Regions from separate parts of the Moorella sp. E308F genome, predicted to be linked through region 2. Evidence: riboswitches for the same ligand, from Rfam matches in the RefSeq annotation. Region 2 holds a riboswitch; each other region holds the start of a gene.
What was found. A riboswitch is a leader RNA that binds a small molecule or an ion and turns the genes downstream of it on or off. The one in region 2 is predicted to bind S-adenosylmethionine.

Region 1: another riboswitch for S-adenosylmethionine. It lies ahead of E308F_RS09215 (phosphate ABC transporter ATP-binding protein); the one in region 2 lies ahead of E308F_RS00805 (trans-sulfuration enzyme family protein).
Region 3: another riboswitch for S-adenosylmethionine. It lies ahead of E308F_RS10085 (homocysteine synthase); the one in region 2 lies ahead of E308F_RS00805 (trans-sulfuration enzyme family protein).

What each region holds. Positions count from the first base shown of each region.
Region 1 is NZ_BJKN01000002.1:546,435-551,811, reverse strand. Features, by position in the region: gene E308F_RS09230 (6-carboxyhexanoate--CoA ligase) at 1-631, shown strand, start outside; gene bioD (dethiobiotin synthase) at 601-1,338, shown strand; gene bioA (adenosylmethionine--8-amino-7-oxononanoate transaminase) at 1,365-2,732, shown strand; SAM riboswitch class I at 2,991-3,094, shown strand; gene E308F_RS09215 (phosphate ABC transporter ATP-binding protein) at 3,359-3,991, shown strand; gene E308F_RS09210 (ABC transporter permease) at 3,994-4,779, shown strand; gene asrA (anaerobic sulfite reductase subunit AsrA) at 5,234-5,377, shown strand, end outside.
Region 2 is NZ_BJKN01000001.1:168,381-173,757, reverse strand. Features, by position in the region: gene cooS (anaerobic carbon-monoxide dehydrogenase catalytic subunit) at 1-106, opposite strand, end outside; gene cysK (cysteine synthase A) at 130-1,056, opposite strand; gene E308F_RS00810 (trans-sulfuration enzyme family protein) at 1,145-2,284, opposite strand; gene E308F_RS00805 (trans-sulfuration enzyme family protein) at 2,386-3,522, opposite strand; SAM riboswitch class I at 3,583-3,691, opposite strand; gene E308F_RS00800 (methionine ABC transporter permease) at 3,802-4,464, opposite strand; gene E308F_RS00795 (methionine ABC transporter ATP-binding protein) at 4,461-5,377, opposite strand, start outside.
Region 3 is NZ_BJKN01000002.1:718,697-724,073, reverse strand. Features, by position in the region: gene spoIVA (stage IV sporulation protein A) at 1-1,385, shown strand, start outside; gene E308F_RS10090 (FadR/GntR family transcriptional regulator) at 1,603-2,346, shown strand; SAM riboswitch class I at 2,425-2,540, shown strand; gene E308F_RS10085 (homocysteine synthase) at 2,625-3,914, shown strand; gene metX (homoserine O-acetyltransferase MetX) at 3,916-5,025, shown strand; gene E308F_RS10075 (homoserine dehydrogenase) at 5,099-5,377, shown strand, end outside.

The sequences.
Region 1 (5,377 bases), on a different contig from region 2:
GCCGCTGGTCACGGTAAAAGCTGGCAATAATGAGCAGGCGCTCTCCTGCGCCCGCCAGCTTCTTTTGGCCAGCGGGGTATGGGAGCAGGCTGTGGACGAAGCCATAAGTCTCCTCGCCCGGGGTCCTGCGCCTGGCGGTGGCAACATGCGAGGGGCGGTGATCATGGATGCCCACAGCTGCAGGCGGCTGGAGCCCGACTCGTGGCGGGGAGTGCGCGTCTCCCGCATGGATTATACTCTCCGGGCGGCTAAAGAGTTATCGCGCCTCTTGGAACAGTTGGGTTTAAACCATTTCCGGATTAAGGAAGCCCTGGCCCTGGCCTCCAAGGTGATCTGGGCCGGAACCCTGGCCGAAATATGTTGTTCGGACGACCCCCATTATACCACTGGTTATGTTTCCTCCCGGTCCCTGGGCTATGTACGCATACCTTATTTGAAGCACCCTTCCTTTAAAGGAGGTCGGGTGTTCTTTGTCCGTATCCAGGATATAAATTTTGCAGAGTACCTCACCAGGCTGCAGGAGGAACCCGTTTTGATAACGCACATCAGCACTATAAATGGAGTAACAGACCTTACCTCAATACTGGAGGAGAATAGCCAATGGAGTATGCCAGAAAAGGTTACTTTATAACCGGAACGGATACCGGCGTGGGAAAAACGATAGTAACCGCCGGTCTGGCGGGCGTTCTCCGCCGGCATGGTATTGAGGCCGTGGCCATCAAACCGGTGCAAACCGGGGCGCTTGCTAGAAATGGGGAACTAGTTCCTGAAGATGCTTATTTTTACCGGGTGGCAGCCGGCCTTTCCCAGCCCCTTTACCAGTTAAACCTTTATCGCTTTACTCCGGCGTTATCACCTCACCTGGCGGCCAAGCTTTGCGGGGAAAAGATAGAGCCCCCAAAAGTAATAGATTTTTGCCGGCGGGCTCTTCTGCGCCACCAGTTGACTCTCATTGAGGGGGCCGGGGGTCTGTGTGTGCCCCTCTCTGGCCCTGACTTTACCATGGCCGACCTGGCCCGCGAACTTTCCTTGCCCCTAATTGTGGTGGCTAGAATAGGTTTAGGTACCATCAATCACACGGTGCTCACGTTGGCTTACGCCAAAAGCCTCGGACTAGAAATAGCAGGGATAGTTTTTAATGGCTTAAAGCAGCAAGAATTAGGTCCCGCTGAAAGGGACAATCCCGAAGTTGTAGCCCGGATGACCGGCGTGCCGGTGCTGGGTATTTTGCCCCACCTCACTGGGATAAGCGTGGAAGGCGGGGTTGCGGAGGGACTTTTGGCAGCTGTGGAGGAGTCCCTTTCCTGGCGTCAACTGGTTCCCTGGCTTAAACCTTAAACATAAAAGATTTGGAGGTGCTCCTGTTGAGCAGCTACGATCCCTCACTCCTCGAACAATGGGATAAGCAGTATGTCTGGCATCCTTTTACCCCAATGCAGCAATACCTTGAGGAAAAGCCCCTGATCATCATGCGGGGGGAAGGTAGCTACCTGATCGATGTTGAGGGAAACCGCTATTTGGACGGTATATCCTCCCTTTGGGTTACCGTCCACGGCCACTGCCACCCGGTGTTAAACCAGGCCATCAAGGAGCAACTGGATCGTATTGCCCATTCCACCCTTCTGGGACTTGCCAATGTACCTTCCATATTGCTGGCCAGGAAATTGGTGGAAATTACTCCACCGGGGTTAAACAAAGTCTTTTACTCTGACAGCGGGGCCACAGCAGTGGAAATTGCCCTCAAAATGGCCTTTCAATACTGGCAACAAAAAGAGGGTGGGCGCTATCATAAAAAAACCAGGTTCATCTCGCTAGTTAACGCCTACCACGGCGACACTGTCGGCTCAGTAAGTGTAGGGGGCATACCTCTTTTCCACAGTATTTTCAAGCCCTTACTTTTTGAATGCTTGCACGCCCCGGCACCATATTGTTACCGATGCCCGCTGGGCCTGGAAGAAGAAAGCTGTAAAATGGCCTGCCTCAACCAGCTAGAGGGGTTGCTGGAAAAGCACTGTGAGGAGGTTGCTGCCCTCATCATCGAGCCCCTTGTCCAGGGGGCGGCGGGCATGATCACCGCTCCAAACGGTTTCCTTCGCCGGGTACGGGACTTATGTTCAAAATACAACGTCCTGCTTATTGCCGACGAGGTAGCAGTGGGGTTTGGCCGCACGGGCCGTCTCTTCGCCTGCGAACACGAAGACGTCACCCCCGACTTAATGTGTCTGGCCAAGGGAATAACTGGGGGATACCTTCCTCTGGCCGCCACCCTGGCCAGCGACGAGATCTACGAGGCCTTTTTGGGGGCGCCGGAGGAATGCAAGACCTTTTACCACGGGCACACCTACACAGGCAATCCCCTAGCCTGTGCAGCGGCCCTGGCCAGTATTGAACTCTTTGAAAAAACAGGCCTGCTGGCCTCGCTGCAGTCCAAAATAGAGCTATTGCGCCGGGGCCTGCAGAACTTTTTGGATTTACCCCACGTGGGAGATATCCGCCAGCGCGGGATGATGGTAGGCATTGAACTGGTGGTGGATAAAGAGACCAGGGAGCCTTATGCTATGAAGGAGCAGATAGGTCACCGGGTTATTATGGAGGCCCGGCGAAGAGGGCTCGTTATACGCCCACTGGATAATGTAATTGTCCTCATGCCCGTGCTGTCGATGTCTGACGCGGAGCTTAACCGGGTTTTAGAAATCACCTATGAATCTATCGCCACAGTAACGGGCAGGTAAATAGAGGGGTTAGGCCCTTCACGATCTGAGCCTACGGCTGTTTTGTTTTTCCCGCCTTCGGATAAAAAGCTCCCAGCCGGTAATTTAAGTCGCTGCCTATATTCCGCACCCTTGAATAGTTTTGCAGCTTAAGGCGGGCAGGTTAAAGTTTTCTCAGCCCATCCAATGTGAGATGGAGGGATAGTTCCCCCGAAGGTATCTTGACACTGCAACCAGGTAATGGTATTAATTCATTAGCAAAACCGCAAATCGTCCCACGGCTTATCGCGAGAGGTGGAGGGAGGGCCACAAAGAAACCCGGCAACCTCGGCATTTAACCGGAAGGTGCCAGGTGCCTCAGGAAACCTCCTGGAAGATAAATTGACCCTTGTCCAACCTCTTCTTAAATCCGGGAAGGGGTTTTTATTTTACCCCGGAGTGGAAGATCTCCTGAACTGTATTTATAATTGGTGGGGGAGAACTTTTGCCCGGGACGAAGCGGTCCCCAGGGAAGGGAGTATATATGGGGGAAGCAAAATTTGAGCTAAGTGAGGTAACCCTGAAGCGTCCCGGCCGTAATACCGCCGGGGACGTAACGACTATCATTATCCTGAACAGAATAACTACATCCTTGTCTTAAAGGGAAAATCACCGCCGTTCTCGGGCCCTCCGGTTCCGGTAAATCCAGCCTGCTCAAGCTTCTAAACCGGTTGGAGGATCCGGCTGCCGGCCGTATTACCCTTGATGGCCAGGACTTAAAGAGCCTCAATATATTTACCCTGCGCCGGCGGGTGGGAATGGTCTGGCAGCTACCCACCCTCTTTCCCGGCACGGTGCTGGAGAACATCAGCTACGGTCCTCGCCTGCGGGGCATCTCGCTGTCCCGGACCAGGAGCGAGGAATTAATCCAGATGGTAGGCCTGGGAACAGAATTCCTGAACCGCCGGGCCGACAGCCTTTCCATCGGCCAGCAGCAGCGGGTTTCCCTGGCCCGGACCCTGGCCAACGAACCGGAGGTTTTGCTCCTTGATGAGCCGACGTCGGCCCTCGACCCCACAGCGGCGGCCAACATCTTGCACCTGATGGTCGACCTAAAAACTCGCCTGGGACTGACCATCATCTTCGTTACCCACCTCCTGGACCAGGCTCGCCAGGTTGCCGATGAAGTCCTTTTTTTGCATCACGGCGAAGTAGTCGAGGCAGCTCCGGCCCAGCAGTTTTTTACTGCCCCGCAAAACCCCCGCAGCAGGCTTTTCCTGTCCGGGCAGTTGGAGGGATAAGGATGCAGTATATCAATATCGGCTACGGCGATCTCCTCCTAGCCCTGATCCTCGTAGGAATTACCCTGGCCGTTTCCTTGTGGCAGCGCCTGGACCTCCACGGGGATCTATTTATCGGTACCCTCAGGACTTTTGTCCAGCTCACGGCCGTCGGTTACCTTTTGCAGGTGATCTTTAACCTTAACCGCTGGTATCTGGTGATACTGGCCTTAGGCATCATGTTACTGGTGGCTGCCGCCAACGCCTACCGCCGGCAACAGGAGCGCTGGCCCGGCTTATTTTTCATTATGCTCCTGGCCATAGCTCTGGGCGGGATTATAACCCTGGCCATTGTCATCGGTATTGTTTTAAAGGTAAAACCATGGTATCAGCCCCAGTATATTATCCCTATCGCCGGGATGATTGTGGGCAACGCTATGATCGGTGCCGCCCTGGCCATCAACCGTTTAACAAGGGAGATCAATGCCCACCGGGAGGAGATCGAGGCGGCCCTATCCCTGGGGGCGACTGCCTACCTGGCAGTCCTGCCTTACCTGCGTTCGGCCCTGCGAGCGGCCATGTTACCGACCATCAGCACTATGATGACGGTGGGTATTGTCCAGTTGCCAGGAATGATGAGCGGTCAGATCATTGCCGGTGCCAGCCCGGCGGCAGCTGTCAGGTACCAGGTCGTCGTCACTTATATGGTTGCCGCCGCTACGGCCCTGACTACCATTACCGCCACCCTGCTGGCCTACCGCTATTACTTTACGCCCAACCACCAGCTGAAACCGCCGTCCCAGCGCTGACGATTTCCAGTTTGATACCTCATTCGTCAGCAGGGGAGAGGGTACCATCGCCGTCCTTGATATGGACTGCTACCTCACATTTCCCATTTCGGGGAGGTGAGACATGGGGTACAAATTAACGCCTGCGGGGTTGGCGGCCTTGCTGGACGAACTGGTTACCACCCGCATGCACTGACCCTTTGCACCTCCTCGGGTTGGAGTTCTACCGACAACTTCTCTTGCAAGGATCGGAAAAAGTGTGGTCAGCAGTTCCTTGAACAGGCGGTCGTGATCAACGGGCATTGGCGGTTTCTCCTGTTTTTCTTTTCATGATTTTACTTAAGGAGTTCCGGCCGGGCAAGGATTATTTTTACGATTTGTGATATACATCATTTTTATATGGGTACCTTCTGGATTACAATGGGAACAGAACAAAATCAGCTCAAACAGCACCATATTTTCGGGGGAGTGAGACATGGGGTACAAATTAACGCCGGCGGGGTTAGCGGCCCTGCTGGACGAACTGGTTACCAGCAGACGGGTTTTCGGGCCGGTACGTTACGCCGGTAAAGGCCGCCTGGCCGGTACGGATCTAATTACTTATGGCCCGGTAAAGGGC
Region 2 (5,377 bases):
GGTGCAGGTGCTGCAGCAGGTCTTTGCTGGCCGGGTTGGGGGTCAGGTTCAGGACGTCTTCCCGGTCCGGCATTTCGGCATTTAATTGGGGATACTGGTACTTCATGGACAAGACCCTTTCTGCAAAGTTTAAATGTCCTTGAAAAGGGAGGTTGACAGGTAGCGCTCGCCGGTATCCGGCAGCACGGCCAGAATTCTCTTGCCGGCATTTTCCGGCCGGGCCGCGAGGCTCAGTGCCGCGTAACAGGCGGCCCCGGAAGAGATGCCCACCATCATTCCTTCTTCCCGGGCCAGGCGCCGGGCTGTTTCAATGGCATCTTCATCGCTGACCTGGATGATTTCGTCAAAAACCTCGATATTCAAAACCTCCGGTACGAAACCGGCTCCGATGCCCTGAATCTTGTGGGGTCCGGCCATACCTCCGGAAAGGACCGGCGAGGCGGCCGGTTCCACCGCCACCACCCGCAACCCGGGAATGCGCTCCTTTAATACTTCACCGGCACCGGTAATGGTACCGCCGGTCCCTACCCCGCAGACCAGGACATCCAGCCGGCCGCCGGTATCGGCGTAAATTTCTTCTGCCGTAGTGCGGCGGTGGACAGCCGGGTTGGCCGGGTTTTCAAACTGCTGGGGGATAAAAGCCTTGGGATATTTGGCTGCCAGTTCTTCCGCCCGGCGGATGGCACCTTTCATGCCTTCTGCCCCCGGTGTAAGTACCAGCTCGGCGCCGTATCCCTTTAGAAGCTTGCGCCGCTCCAGGCTCATGGTCTCCGGCATGGTGAGGATTAGCTTGTACCCTTTGGCGGCCGCTACCATGGCTAGGCCAATCCCCGTATTGCCGCTGGTCGGTTCGATAATCACCGTCTCCTTATCCAGGAGTCCCCTGGCTTCGGCGTCTTCGATCATGGCCAGGGCAATCCGGTCTTTGACGCTGCCACCGGGGTTAAACAGTTCCAGTTTCACCAGTACTTCTGCCGCCGTCTGGTTAATGCGGTTGAGCCTGACCAGCGGCGTTCCTCCGATGAGGTCGATTATGTTCTGGTAAATGCGCTCCATGAAAATCCTCTCCTTAGATAAGTATTATTCCAATCAAAATACACGGAATTAATGTCATAGTAATTTTATCATTTTAATATACTTTAGATCAAGGGGATTTTAACGCCTGCTCCAGGTCGGCCTGAAGATCCGCGGCATCCTCCAGGCCTACCGACAGGCGTACCAGGTCAGGGGTAATCCCCAGGCGCTTTTTAAATTCTTCCGGGAGGCTACCATGGGACATGGTAGCAGGCAGAGAAATGATGCTCTCTACTGCGCCCAGGCTGGAGCCGATGATCGGCAGGCGCACCTTATTGATTACCTGGCGGGCCAGCTCTGAAGTTGCCAGGCGGAAGGAGAATACACCTCCGGCGCCAAGGGCCTGCCGGAAATGAACCTCCCGGCCAGGATGGCCTTCCAGGCCAGGATAATAAACGGCCTTTACTTGCGGGTGCCCGGCCAGCCATGTTGCCAGGGCCGTGGCGGTTTGCTCCTGCTGGGCCAGGCGTACTTTTAAGGTCTTAATACCGCGCAGGATTAGCCAGCATTCGTGGGGTGCCAGCACTGCTCCCAGGGTGTTCTGGAGCAAAGCCAGTTCCCGGGCAAGGCCAGCATCCCTGGTAACTGCCAGGCCGGCCAGGCAGTCGCTGTGCCCGCCCAGGTATTTGGTAGCGCTGTGGACCACCACGTCAATTCCCAGTTCCAGGGGTCGCTGCAGGTAAGGCGTCATAAAGGTGTTGTCAGCTATAGTTATGAGCCCGTGCTCCCTGGCCAGGGCGGCGGCCCGGGCCAGTTCGGTAATTTTCATCAGCGGATTGGAAGGGGTTTCGAGGTAAAGCCCTTTGGTAGAAGGGCGGATCTGGGCAGCTGCCTTCTCCAGGTCCGTAGTATCGACAAAAGTAATTTCCAGGCCAAAGCGTTTGAAGACCCGGGTCAGGGCACGGTAGGTGCCGCCGTAGATATCCTGGGAGACAAGGAGGTGGTCGCCGGCGGAAAAGAGGCTTAAGGCTGCCGTGATGGCCGCCATGCCGGAAGCAAAAGCAAAGCCGTAATTACCTCCTTCGAGATCGGCGATGGCTTCTTCCAGGGCCCGCCGGGTAGGATTGCCGGAACGGGTGTATTCGTATTCGCCCGGTTGCTCAAGACTCTCCTGGGCAAATACCACGCTCTGGTGGATGGGGATACTCACCCCCCCGGTGGCAGAATCCATAGATAAGCGGTGATGGACCAGTCGCGTTCCCCTCTGCATACTTTGTTTACCCCTCTTCTTTAAAGTCCTTGCTTACCTGGCGTTGATTGCCAACCGCCGCCCAGGGTAAAAAGGATTTCCTTTTCGTCCTGGCCGGCGGATTAACAGGCAAGGGCCTGCTCCAGGTCGGCCTTGAGATCGTTTAAATCTTCCAGTCCCACTGACAAACGTAATAAACGATCATTGATGCCCAGTTTAAGACGCATCTCACTAGGGATTTCGGCATGGGTCTGGCGCTCCGGAAAAGTGATCAGGCTTTCTACCCCGCCAAGGCTTTCCGCAAAGGAAATAATTTTTAAGCGGTGTAAAATCTGCTCGACCAGTTCGGCATGCTTGACCTCAAAGGAAAGCATGGCCCCAAACCCGCTGGCCTGTTTCTTACAGATTTCGTGACCGGGATGATCGGGTAGACCCGGATAATAAACCCTGGTCACCAGGGGGTGTTCGGCCAGCCACCGGGCCAGCTCTAAAGTGCTGGCCTGAGCCCGCTCCAGGCGTACGGCCAGGGTTTTCAAGCCCCGGATTACCAGCCAGCAATCCTGGGGACCGGGAATCGCACCGATGGTATTTTGGATAAAGGCCAGCTTTTCGCCGAGGTCCTCCCGGGCGGTTATCGCTATCCCCATAACTACATCATTGTGGCCGCCTAAATATTTGGTGGCGCTGTGGACCACCAGGTCCGCTCCCAGTTCCAGGGGTCGCTGCAGGTAAGGGGTCATAAAAGTATTATCCACAATAGTCAGCAGGCCCCGCTGGCGGGCCAGGGCGACAACGGCGGCAATGTCGGTGATTTTCATTAAGGGATTGGTAGGGGTCTCCAGGAAGATGCCCTTCGTATTGTTTTTAATAGAAGCAGCCAGGGCAGCCAGATCAGTGGTGTCTACAAGGGAAAATTCCAGCCCCCAGGGAACCGCTACCTGGTTGAGCAGCCGGTAAGTACCGCCGTACAGATCTTCAGAGACTAGCAGGTGGTCGCCGGGCCGGAAAAGGCAGAGAACGGCGGTAATGGCGGCCATGCCGGAGGCAAAGGCCAGGGCGCGGCAGCCTCCCTCCAGCCCGGCTATGCCTTCTTCCAGGACCTGGCGGGTAGGGTTGCCCGTCCGGCTGTAGTCAAAACCGGTACTTTGACCCAGGGCCGGGTGACGGAAGGTAGCAGACTGGTAGATAGGCGTACTGATAGCTCCTGTTTTACTATCATACCCCACTCCCAGCTGGACCAGCTCTGTAGCCAGACGCATTTTATCCAACTCCCCTCATGACAAAATAAAAGCCCTTCGCAGAAGAAGAGCTTTTTTCAACTCTCATCTGCCAGGAGAAATCCTGCAGGAATTGGCACCGTACCTGGGTTCTAACAGGCCGGTTGCCGGGCTTCATTGGGCCAGTCCCTCCGCCAGCTCTTGATAAGAGTTTCCGCATATTTATTTTTTAAGTTTTTCAATCGGTTTAGTTATATTTATTATATCCTCTATATCTCAAGCGTCAAGGGGAGCTTAGAGAAACTTTTTCCGATTTCGGGGTTAACGCCGGCTTAAACGGGCGACAATCCGGTCACCTACAACCTGAATGATCTGGACCATAATGATCAATAAAACGACGGTAATAACCATAACGTCATTTTGGTAGCGCTGAAAGCCGTACTGATAAGCAAGGGTACCCAGGCCGCCGCCGCCGACTACACCGGCCATGGCGGAATAGCCAATCAAGGTAATGGTAGTTAAAACAAAACCGGATACCAGGGAGGGTGTGGCTTCCGGAAGCATCACCCGGACGATAATTTGCCATGGAGACGCTCCCATAGATTGGGCCGCCTCAATGACTCCCCAGGGTATTTCCCGCAGGGAAGTTTCCACCAGGCGGGCGACAAAGGGTATAGCGCCGACAGACAGGGGGACGATAGATGCCGTTGTACCGATAAAGGTACCAACGACCAGCCGGGTAAAGGGTATTATGGCGATTAATAAAATGATAAAAGGGAAAGAACGGCCGATATTGATTACCGTGCCCAGGATACTGTTGATTAAGGGACTGGGTTTGATATGCTTTTCACTGGTGATAAGCAAGATAACGCCCAGGGGGAGGCCAAAGAGATAAGCTATAAATACCGATACAAACACCATATAAAGGGTTTCCAGAGTTCCCATGGTTACCATGGGAATTATTTGGTCGAGCCAGTTACTCATGGTCTTTCTAACACCTCAATACTTAATTGTTTGCTCTGGAGGAAAGCGAGGGCCCTCTGCAGGGCCTCAGGCTGACCTGATAATTCCAGGGTCAGGGTACCAAAGGGGGTATCTTTAATATGGTCAATCTTACCGTAAAGGATATTGGCCTGAACGTTGTACTCTTGAATCATGCGGGAGATGATGGGTTCACCGGCAGAGTGACCAATGAAAGAAAGCCGTACCAGCAGGCTCGTTCCGGTAGGTTTGTACCCTGCCAGCACCTGTTCCGGGACGGAGGTATCGAGGATACTCTTAATTAACTCCCTGGTAACAGGATGACGAGGAGCAGTAAAGATATCCAGTACGGAACCGGCTTCGACAATACGGCCCTGGTTAAGGACGGCCACCCGGTCGCATATTTCCTTAATTACCTGCATTTCATGGGTGATTATAATAATTGTTAGCCCCAGGTTTTTATTGATATCCCGGAGCAAACTCAGGATGGAGGCAGTCGTCTGGGGATCCAGGGCTGATGTCGGTTCGTCGCACAAAAGCAACCGGGGTTCGCTTGCTAAAGCCCGGGCAATTCCTACCCGCTGCTTTTGACCGCCCGACAGTTCCGCAGGATAATGCCCGGCCTTATCGCTCAACCCCACCAGTTCCAGGGAGCGTTTGACTTTCTCCTGGATAACCCGGCGCGGCTGGCCGGCAATTTCCAGGGGAAAGGCCACATTACCGGCGACGTTGCGGGCTGAGAACAGGTTGAATTGTTGGAAAATCATGCCTATCTGCTGGCGCGCCCGGCGGAGCTGCCTTTCAGAATAGGTAGTAAGATCCTGCCCGTCAATAATTACCCGGCCGGAGGTTGGCTTTTCCAGCATGTTGATACAGCGGACCAGGGTACTTTTTCCGGCCCCGCTACGCCCGATGA
Region 3 (5,377 bases), on a different contig from region 2:
CTTTTATTACTCAATTCATGGAAAAGCTGGTGTTGCCTAACATCAAAAATCCCAATGAACGGGACCGGGCCAGGGATGAATTGCCCCAGAGCGGCGCCGGGCGCATGATTATGACCACCGAACCCAAATTTATTCCCAATGAAGCGGTGGAGATTACCATCCGTGAAGGGTTAAAGATGCGCGTGCGGGTGGTAGATTGCGTTGGTTATACTGTTCCTGGCGCCCTGGGTTATGAGGAGGGCGGGGGCCCCAGAATGGTCCAGACGCCCTGGTTTGAAGAGCCGGTACCCTTCCAGGAAGCAGCGGAAACAGGAACGCGCAAGGTAATCAACGACCACGCCACCCTTGGCATCGTTGTCACCACCGATGGCAGTATTACCGAGATTCCCCGAGAAGATTACGTCGATGCCGAGGAACGGGTCATCTGGGAACTCAAGGATTTAGGTAAGCCCTTCGTCGTCCTGCTCAATTCCGTCCATCCCCTGGCGGAAGACACAATTACCCTGGCGGGGGAACTGGAGTCCGCTTATGATGTACCGGTCTTACCGGTGGACTGTCTGCATTTAAACGAAGAAGACATCCTGCATATCATGGAAGAGGCCCTCTATGAGTTTCCGGTGGCCGAGGTCAACGTCAACCTGCCCCGCTGGGTGGATGAACTGGCAGGCGAACACTGGTTAAGACAGCAACTGGAAAATGCCGTTCGGGATTCAGTAGGGGAGGTCCGGCGTTTGCGAGATATCAATGGCGCTATTGAGAGGCTTAATGAAAATGAATATGTTTCCCGGGTAGCATTAAAGGATATGGACCTGGGAACCGGTACCGCCCACATTGACCTGGCGACCAGGGAAGGGCTTTTCTACCAAATCCTGCGGGAAGTCAGTGGCCTGGACATCAATGGTGACCAGGATATCTTGCGCTGGATACAGGAACTGGCCGGCATCAAGAAAGAATGGGATAAAATCGCCTATGGTATCCAGGAAGTACGCAACACCGGTTACGGTGTCGTTACGCCTACCGAGGAAGAAATGGAACTGGCCGAACCGGAACTTATCAAGCAAGGTGGTCGCTCCGGCGTAAGGCTCAAAGCCACAGCCCCATCTTACCACTTCATCCGCGCCGATATCACTACCGAGGTAACGCCACTGATAGGTACTGAAAAGCAGTGTGAGGACCTGGTGAAATACATCATGGAGGAGTTTGAAGATAACCCCCAGAAGATCTGGCAGACCAATGTTTTCGGCAAATCCTTGAGCGAACTGGTGCGGGAAGGTATCCAGAGTAAACTCTACCGTATGCCGGAAAGTGCCCAGGTGAAGCTCCAGGAAACAGTAGAACGCATTGTCAACGACGGTGGCGGCGGGCTAATCTGCATTATAATTTAGCCAGGTGGCTAACGGTAACCGGGGCAACGCCCCGGATTTTTTCCGCCGTTACGGTCCTGGCCCGGTAACTGCTCATTGTCAATGATAAGTGGCGGGATCGGGATTAACTATCCAGATATAAGGAGCCGGGTAAGGTGGTTATTTACTGCTCCCCCTGGTTATGGTACAATGAATAGAGAGGTAAGACCACTTGTCCCACGGGTAGGAGCGATAAACCTTGCGCGATAGTTCGATTGACAGGCCTTTCCAGCCCATTAACCGCAATCCCAAAAGCGTCTACCACCGGGTGGTAGATGAAATCAAAAAAAGCATTTTTGAGGGGCGGATGAAACCCGGCGATCGCCTGCCGGCCGAGCGGGAACTGGCGGAAATGCTGGGTGTGAGCCGTACTTCCGTCCGGGAAGCCTTAAAAATGCTGGCTGCCGAGGGCCTGGTAAGCATCCGTCACGGCCAGGGGGCGTTTATCAGCGAGCAGGATCCCGATGAATACTTAAAGCGCTTTGCCAGCCACCTGCCGGTGAACAGGGATACCGTTTTGCATTTATTTGAAGTGCGTAAAGTGTTGGAGCCCCAAGCGGCCCGCTGGGTGGCGGAAAGGGCCAGCCAGGCTGATATCCAGGAACTGGCCGGCATGGTGACCACCACCAGGGAACATTTGGGCCGCCTGCGCAGCGGCCGCCTTTCCCTCCTCGCCGGGCATGACAGCAATTTCCATTACCGGTTGGCCCAGGCCACCGGCAATACCGTCCTGGTGCGCTTGATGCACAGCATGCTCGATCTCCTGGCTGACAGCCGCTCCCGCAGCCTGGCCATTCCCGGGCGCGGTGAACGCTCGGTCGATGAACACTATGAGATAGTAAAGGCTTTGCTTAACCGTGATGGCGAAGGGGCTGCGGCTGCCATGTTGCGGCACTTGGAAGACGTCGAGGAGCAGGTAGCCGCCGCCTGGCGCGAGGGATAAATAAAAATCCTTGACATCAGCTAAAACAGGGTTTATAGTGTATATCAAGCTGGCTTAACTTAATACAGGAACTAAAAACTCTTATCAAGAGTGGTGGAGGGACTGGCCCGATGAAACCCGGCAACCCGCTGTCCCGGTTTTTCGGGGGCGACAGGTGCCAATTCCTGCAGGGCATATGCCCTGAGAGATAAGGGGGGTAAGAAAATTATGCCTCTTCTTATCGGAGAGGCTTTTTTATTCCCCCGCAGCCGGCTAATTAAAAAGAGAGGGGAATATCTATGTCCCAGCAGCAGCAGTACCGTTTTGCCACCCTGGCGGTCCACGCCGGCCAGGAACCAGACCCGGCTACGGGAGCGCGAGCCGTACCCATTTACCAGACCACTTCCTACGTTTTCCGGGATGCCGACCATGCGGCGACCCTCTTTGCCTTAAGCGAACCCGGCAACATTTACACCCGGATCACGAACCCCACTACCGATGTTTTCGAAAAAAGAATGGCTGCTTTGGAAGGTGGGGTGGGGGCTCTGGCTACGGCTTCCGGCCAGGCGGCTATCACCCTGGCCATTGCCAATATTGCCACCGCCGGGCAGGAAATCGTGGCTTCCACCAGCCTTTACGGCGGCACCTTCACCCTCTTTAATTACACCCTGCCAAAATTCGGCATCAAGGTCCGCTTCGTCGACAGTACCGATCCGGAAGATTACCGGAGGGCCATTAACGACAACACCCGTGCCATTTATGTAGAGATTATAGGCAACCCCAAACTGGACGTACCGGACCTGGAAGCCCTGGCGGCCATCGCCCACGCGGCTGGCATACCCCTGATCGTTGACAATACCTTTGCCACGCCGTATTTATGCCAGCCCATTGCCTTCGGTGCCGATATCGTGGTTCATTCAGCCACCAAGTTTATCGGCGGCCACGGCACCTCCATAGGCGGTGTCATTGTCGATGCCGGTAAATTCAACTGGGACAACGGTAATTTTCCCGGCCTGGTGGATCCGGACCCCAGTTATCACGGTCTCAGTTATCTGAAGGCTTTCGGGCCGGCGGCCTATATCGTCAAGGCGCGGGCCCAGCTCCTGCGCGACATGGGACCGGCTTTAAGTCCCTTCAATGCTTTCCTTTTTCTCCAGGGCCTGGAAACCCTGCCCTTACGTATGGAGCGGCACGTCCAGAATGCCTTGCAGATTGCCCGCTGGCTGGCAGAACACCCGGCCGTCGCCTGGGTAAGTTACCCCGGCTTGCCCAACCACCCCTCCTATGAACTGGTGCAAAAGTACCTCCCCCGGGGAGCAGGGGCGATTTTAACCTTTGGTATTAAAGGTGGCAGGGAAGCAGGGAAAAAATTTATCAACAGCCTGAAACTGTTCTCTCTCCTGGCCAATGTCGGTGACGCCAAGTCCCTGGTCATCCACCCGGCCAGCACTACCCACCAGCAATTAACGCCCGAGGAGCAGCTGGCATCAGGCGTAACTGAGGATCTGGTCCGCCTCTCCATTGGCCTGGAAGATGTCGACGACCTCATTGCCGACCTGGATCAGGCCCTGAGCAGGAGCAGGTTATAGTATGGGCGATGTAGGTATTGTTACCACCCGGTTTTATAACTGGCCGGGAAGCCTGCAGCTGGAAAGCGGGGCCCGTTTGGGCCCCCTTACCATAGCCTATGAAACCTATGGCGAGCTGAATGCTGCCGGGGATAACGCCGTCCTGGTTCTCCATGCCCTTACCGGCAGCGCCCATATTGCCGGCCGCCATTCCCCGGACGACCGGCTGCCCGGCTGGTGGGACCCCCTGGTGGGACCGGGCAGGGCTCTGGATACCGGGCGTTATTTCGTGATCTGTGCCAACGTCCTGGGCAGCTGTTATGGGACTACAGGACCAGCCAGCATAAACCCGGCCAGCGGCAGGCCCTATGGTCTAGATTTTCCAATAATTACTATTCGTGACATGGTTCGGGCCCAGAAAATACTGCTGGATTACCTGGGCGTGAAACATCTGGTAGCGGCCATCGGCGGTTCCATGGGCGGTATGCAGGTCCTGGAATGGGGTTTCCTTTACCCGGAAATGGTAACAGCCATTATCCCCATTGCCACCTGCGGCCGGACGACACCTATGCAGATAGCTTTCAACAATGTCCAGCGAGAAGCTATTTACGCCGATCCTGACTGGAAGGGTGGCGACTATTATGGCACCCCGGGACCCCAGCGGGGACTGGCCCTGGCCCGGCGGATAGGGACCATTACTTATAAGAGCGACCCTTCCTGGACCATGAAATTCGGCCGGACCGTGGTGGACCCGGGAAAATACTACCAGCTTGAGGGCCAGTTTGAAGTGGAAAGCTACCTGGCTTACCAGGGGAGAAAGCTGGTCCAGCGCTTTGACGCCAATGCTTATCTCTACTTGACCAAAGCTATTGATCTCCATGATGTCAGCCGGGGCCGGGGAAATTATACTGAAGTATGGCATAATTTACCTCCATGTCTGGGGATAGGCATATCCAGCGATTTTCTTTTCCCTCCCTACCAGGTGAAAGAGATTGTCAGTCTAATTAATGCCAGCGGCGGTCGCGCCCAGTACATGGAACTCAATTCTCCCTATGGTCATGACGCCTTTCTTATTGAATTTAAACAGCTGGAGGCTATTATTAAACCTTACCTCCGCCAGGTTAAGCTCTGACTCGATTGGATAAAAAGTATTGCCCAACATTGAGGGATAAGGTAAAATTGAAAGGTACAAGGAGAGTGAAGGTGTGTCAGGACCAATAAATATCGGCCTCCTGGGCCTGGGTACCGTGGGCAGCGGCGTGGTCCAGCTCCTGCGACAGAACGGGGCTGCCATCGCCCAGAAGCTGGGCCGGCCTTTGAAAATCAGCCGCATCCTGGTACGGGACAGGCATCGACCTCGCCAGGTAGAAGTCAGTCCCGACTTGCTTACTACCGAACCGGAAACGATCCTGGCCGACCCGGATATTCATATTATAGTAGAAGTTATGGGCGGCACCGGCGCGGCGCGGGAATACCTCCTCAAG